2 regions of the Pristimantibacillus sp. Z349TD_6 genome follow, and region 2 is predicted to be linked to the other one. Evidence: riboswitches for the same ligand, from Rfam matches in the RefSeq annotation. Region 2 holds a riboswitch; the other holds the start of a gene.
What was found. A riboswitch is a leader RNA that binds a small molecule or an ion and turns the genes downstream of it on or off. The one in region 2 is predicted to bind cyclic di-GMP.
Positions count from the first base shown of each region.

Region 1: it holds a riboswitch for cyclic di-GMP, as region 2 does, so the genes downstream of both, AC0VYE_RS00470 (transglutaminase-like domain-containing protein) here and AC0VYE_RS08640 (anti-repressor SinI family protein) in region 2, are expected to answer to the same signal.

Region 1 is NZ_CM149662.1:94,244-97,367, reverse strand. Features, by position in the region: rRNA gene AC0VYE_RS00475 (16S ribosomal RNA) at 1-666, opposite strand, end outside; gene AC0VYE_RS00470 (transglutaminase-like domain-containing protein) at 984-1,793, opposite strand; cyclic di-GMP riboswitch class I at 1,806-1,884, opposite strand; cyclic di-GMP riboswitch class I at 1,936-2,014, opposite strand; gene lysS (lysine--tRNA ligase) at 2,182-3,124, opposite strand, start outside.
Region 2 is NZ_CM149662.1:2,007,189-2,010,312, forward strand. Features, by position in the region: gene galE (UDP-glucose 4-epimerase GalE) at 1-842, shown strand, start outside; cyclic di-GMP riboswitch class II at 1,036-1,119, shown strand; gene AC0VYE_RS08640 (anti-repressor SinI family protein) at 1,136-1,297, shown strand; gene AC0VYE_RS08645 (helix-turn-helix domain-containing protein) at 1,312-1,644, opposite strand; gene AC0VYE_RS08650 (lasso peptide isopeptide bond-forming cyclase) at 2,051-3,124, shown strand, end outside.

The sequences.
Region 1 (3,124 bases), 1.9 Mb from region 2:
ACTCAAGCTTTGCAGTTTCCCTTGCGACTTGGGGTTGAGCCCCAAGTTTAAACAACAGACTTACAAGGCCGCCTGCGCGCGCTTTACGCCCAATAATTCCGGACAACGCTTGCCCCCTACGTATTACCGCGGCTGCTGGCACGTAGTTAGCCGGGGCTTTCTTCTCAGGTACCGTCACCTTGGGAGCAGTTACTCTCCCAAGCATTCTTCCCTGGCAACAGAGCTTTACGATCCGAAAACCTTCATCACTCACGCGGCGTTGCTCCGTCAGACTTTCGTCCATTGCGGAAGATTCCCTACTGCTGCCTCCCGTAGGAGTCTGGGCCGTGTCTCAGTCCCAGTGTGGCCGATCACCCTCTCAGGTCGGCTACGCATCGTCGCCTTGGTGAGCCGTTACCTCACCAACTAGCTAATGCGCCGCGGGTCCATCTATAAGTGATAGATTGCTCCATCTTTCCCGATTCAGTCATGCGACCATATCGCGTATCCGGTATTAGCATTCGTTTCCGAATGTTATCCCAGTCTTATAGGCAGGTTACCCACGTGTTACTCACCCGTCCGCCGCTAAGTATCAGAGGTGCAAGCACCTCATCAACTCCGCTCGACTTGCATGTATTAGGCACGCCGCCAGCGTTCGTCCTGAGCCAGGATCAAACTCTCCAAATTGGTGTTTGACTTGCTCATTACTTTTTTATCGCTTTTTTCGCTTATCCCGAAGGATTTGCGAGGCAGTTATTACTCGTTGTTCAGTTTTCAAAGAGCAATCTTTTCTCTCTTGTCGTCCGTGTATCTCGTTGGCGACCTAGATAATATATCATAGGCGTATATAGCATTGCAAGTGTTTTTTTCATTATTTACGAAAAAGTTTTCAATACTCCTATTTGCCTTCTAATTACGTAATCGTTGCTTCGCTTCCTCCTCACCTATATTGAAGAAAGACATAAAAAAACGAGCTGTGCGATTTTCGCAAGCTCGTATGACTTCTAATATGTTTTTGTAACAGTATATTGAGCTGCATCCTTGATAAGCTCATACTTTTTCTTGCCCTTCTTTAGACCTGCATCAACTGTCGTATCAATCGTAACCCATTTCCCATCCAAGTACACTTCATTCCAAGCATGATAAACATCCACATAAGTAGATTGTCCCATCAAGAGCTTCGTAGGAATATCCACGCTCCGCAGCATTGCCGCAAATAATGAAGCGTATCCGTAGCAGATATCCTTTCTCGATTTAAAGGTGCGATCAATATTGGGGAGGTAATCAACTGACAGATTAGCAGCTAATTGATTATCATAACTTACATTCGTAATAATATATTCGTAGATTGCCTTTACTTTCTCCATATCCGTTTTTTTATTGCTGGCTAATTCTTTTGCCTTGACGATGGCGCTGCTCGCATTCGACCAGTCAATATTCTGGATAGAATTCAAGTACAAAACCTTGTTGTCTTTCAAATCAAGCGTCACGGTTTCTTTCTTCGCCAGTTTGTATTTGTTGCCTGTTGTATTCTCAAGAACGGATATCGTGTATTCACCATTGCCAAGCTGCAACGGAAACTTCTCAGCTGTTTTTCCGCCAGTTAGATTATATGTATAATTTGATGCGCCTTTTGCGATCATAAGCTTCGTTTTCACTTTAGTGTTCACTTCATATTGTACGGAGACAACACCTTTATCTAAATTCCCCGTATTGAGCCAATCAGAAGAGTCCGCTTCATTTGCCTGAACGACCGTTACATGGATGGATGCAAAAAGAACAAAAGCTGCGATGACTAACATAAATTTACGCATGAATATACTCCCTTCGGTAGCTGGCTGCCATCTTACGGAAGGCCCTTTAGCTTTGCGTCCCTACCTTTCGATAGGTTTGCCATTATCGTGTGAAGCGCTATGTGATGAATTTCCCCTATACAAACAAAAAAAAGCCTGTTCATTCGGTAGCTGGCTGCCATCATACGGAAGGCCCTTTAGCTTTGCGTCCCTACCTTTCGATAGGTTTGCCGTTATCGTGTAGCGCTTTATTAGTTCTATTCTACCATATGAATCTAGCAAATCAATAGATTGCACTACAATATCAATCATAATTTGAATGTTTTTAAGGATTGTTGTTGCAAATTCTCGATATTAGAAAAAAAAGAACCGTTGGCTGCTAAAAGCCATACGGTCCCTTGTCTTTTTCTTATTCAGCAGAACGCTGATCTCTCATATGAGGGAACAACAGTACATCACGAATAGATGGAGCATCTGTTAGAAGCATGATCAATCGGTCGATACCGATTCCTAGTCCGCCTGTTGGCGGCATGCCGTATTCCAGAGCGCGGATAAAGTCTTCATCCATCTCATGCGCCTCGTCATTTCCATGCTCACGCTCAACAAGCTGCGACTCGAAACGCTCACGCTGATCAATCGGATCGTTAAGCTCCGTAAATGCATTAGCATGCTCACGTGCTACGATGAATAGCTCAAAGCGATCGGTGAAGCGTGGATCTGCTTCGCTCTTCTTAGCAAGCGGCGAGATAGCAACCGGATGTCCTGTAACAAAGGTTGGCTGAATAAGCGTGTGCTCACCGAACTGTTCAAAGAAAGCGTTGAGAATATGACCAAAAGTCATATGCGGATCAACGGCAACTTTGTGTTCTTTCGCCAAACGATGGGCTTCCTCGTCGCTCATTTCCACGCCGAAATCTACGCCCGTCGTTTCTTTGACAAGCTCAACCATGCTGACACGGCGCCACTGAGGTGTCAAATCAATCTCTTGGCCTTGATAAGTGATTTTTGTTGTTCCAAGAACCTCTTGCGCAATATGTGCGATGACATTCTCTGTCAATGCCATAATATCCTTGTAATCAGCATAAGCCTCGTAAAGCTCAATCATTGTAAACTCTGGATTGTGGCGAGTCGAAATCCCCTCATTCCGGTATACACGGCCGATCTCATATACTTTCTCCAATCCGCCTACAATCAGTCGCTTCAAATGAAGCTCGATTGCAATACGCATGTAGAGCTGCATGTCCAGCGCATTATGATGCGTTTCGAAAGGACGCGCTGCAGCACCGCCTGCAATGGAATGCAGAGTTGGTGTTTCTACTTCTAGATAACCGCGGGAATCTAGGTAGCGACGC
Region 2 (3,124 bases):
CCAGACATACTATTGATGCAGTTATTCACTTTGCAGGATTGAAGGCGGTAGGTGAATCTGTACAATTGCCACTGTCATATTATCACACTAATATTACAAGCACCTTAATCCTGTGTGAGGTTATGAAGAAGTATGGTGTTCATAAGCTTGTATTCAGCTCCTCTGCAACGGTATATGGTCGACCGGAACATGTGCCGATTGAAGAAAGTTCTTCGCTTGGAGCAACGAATCCTTACGGAAGAACAAAGCTCATGCTAGAACAAATTTTGCAGGATTTAGCGGAGTCTAACGAGCAATGGGGGATTTCAATTTTACGATACTTTAACCCAATTGGTGCACATAAAAGTGGAAGAATTGGCGAGAATCCTAATGGTATTCCAAATAACCTTATGCCATACATATCTCAGGTAGCTGTAGGCAGGCTTAAAAAAGTTAATATTTTTGGAGATGATTATCCAACCATAGACGGCACAGGCGTAAGGGATTATATTCATGTCGTGGATCTAGCGAGAGGACATTTATGTGCACTAGAAAAAATCATGAACAAATCAGGTGTGGATATATTTAATCTCGGAACTGGGCGTGGGTATAGTGTATTAGAGATGATTACTGCATTCGAGAAGGTATCGGGACGAAGTATTCCATATTCATTTACAGATCGTAGACCAGGAGATATTGCCATTTGTTATGCTAATACGATGCTTGCAAACGCGGAGTTGAATTGGGTTGCGACACTTGGGATAGAGGAGATGTGTGCAGACTCATGGCGCTGGCAATATTTAAATCCAAATGGTTATGAGGAAGAGACCACTAGAGATTCCATTAAAGAATTGACATCTTAATTTAAAGCTGTGAAATAATTAAACACAATTAGGTCTGTTTTCTATATCGGTTGGTAGCTCTTTCCTATTTATCGCTCCATTTAACATTACTTAAATAAATTCGACAAAAAATGTAATTATCTATCATTTTTGTGAGACATGAAGCGACAGTATGCGCACTTGTGGTGATTTATAATACATCTATAAACGAATGACAAGCATGGGAGACGTTGAAATGCGTTTAGTATCTGGGCACCTTAAACGCATGGAGTCAGTGGTGCAACCGTCCTGAAATGAATGGGGGACATGGGAAAATGGTACTAGCTAAAGCAGAAGATATTCAGGAATTGGATATGGAATGGGTAACATTAATCATGAAAGCACGTTCTTTGGGATTCAGCAAGGATGAAGTAAGGAAAGTATTGCTTTGTCTTGAAGAAAGTAAGGATAATGATGTACAAGTAACAGCTGTATAAAAGTGGAAAAAGCGCTATTCGCGCTTAATTTTCCATTTATTAAATTCTAGAAACTCTTTAAATTGATCTTTGCTCACACCGGAAGCCATAGCTTCTCTTACTAAATCAGCCCACTCGTTGTCTAAATTGTCGGGTTTGCGATCATTTTTTTCATCGGTATTCAAAAAATCTTCAACCGTCACATTCAATACGGCGCCTACCTTTTCGAGGAATTGAATCGAAGGATTTTGCTGGAGCCCTCGTTCAATGGAGCTTAAATAAGATTTAGCGACGCCCGCCCGTTGGGATAACTCTGTAAGGGATAGGCCCTTTCTCTTGCGCAGCAGTTGAATGCGTTCTCCAATCATAACAAATTCCTCCGTTATCACATCGTTGTAGACTATTTCTATTATAACGAATTATTCTTAATTACGAAAGGTTGTTAGCTATAACGCACTTATTTTTTTATTTAAACATTAAAACCACTTATTTTAATAATGAGTGGTTATTTTTTTATTTATTAAACCACGATATTGACTTTCAGAAAATGTTTTTAATGTAAGTTACTAATGTAAGAAAGTAATCGACAATTTGTTTTTAATAAAGAACAAAAGTTATGAATTTTTTGCAATTTATCGTAGAAAAGTCATTGACAAAGGTTTATTTCAGGTGTAATATTCAAATATGTTCTTTATAAAGAACTGCAAAGTAAAGGTTTTGTTTTTGAAATAAGTACGTAAATAAAACAAATTCTATATCCACCCGGAGGCCACGATGAGCGCCATCGCAGGAGTGTTTCATACCGGCAAGCAAAGTTTGGCATGGCAGCAGGGCGATGCTTTAATGGAGGCATTATCTCAGTTTCCATGCAATACAGCTCAAGCTTGGCATGCCGATAATATATTTTTAGGTTGTCATAATCAATGGATTACACCAGAGTCGATCAATGAACGTAATCCTTTTTTGGATGATGAACGAGGGCTTGTTATAACTGCGGATGCAATTATTGATAACCGCATAGAATTATTCAACCGACTCGAAGTAGAGCAGCAATTAAGAAGAAATATGACCGATAGCGAGCTAATTTTATTAGCTTATGATAAATGGGGGGATAGAACACCTATTTATTTAGCTGGTGATTACGCCTTCCTAATCTGGGATTGTAGAAGACAGAAGCTGTTTGGTGCAAGAGACTTCTCCGGAGGTCGTACGCTCTATTATCATCGAAATAATGAGCGTGTTGCCTTTTGTACAACAATTGAACCCTTACTTACGTTATTGGGCAAGGAGAGGTTGTTAAATGAACAATGGCTTGCTGAGTTTCTAGCTATTTCTGGCATGGTTGACGTTGCGGATGCATCCAAGACGGCCTATCGAAATATTGAGCAGATCCCTCCATCTCATACGATAACGATAACTGCAGGGCGAGTTACTCTTGCAAGATATCATCAACTCAGATCAGATGAAGTCGTACGATTTAAATCAAATGATGAATACGTTGAGGCGTTTCAGGATGTGTTTCAACAAGCAGTTACTTCAAGGCTGCGGACACATCGTAATGTTGGAGCACAGCTTAGCGGCGGTTTGGATTCAGGCTCTATTGTTGGCTTTGCTTCAAAGACACTGCAACCGCAAAATAAAAGTCTGTACACGTTCAGCTACGTACCGACAAGCGACTTTGTTGATTATACACACAAATCAATGATTACTAATGAGAGACCTCTTATTGAATCCACCGTGGAGCATGTTGGAGGTATTGAAGAGCACTACTTGGATTTCCGTGGGCGTGACTCTTACTCTGAAATCGATGGCTTTCTAGATATAAACGAAATGCCATATAAGTTTTTT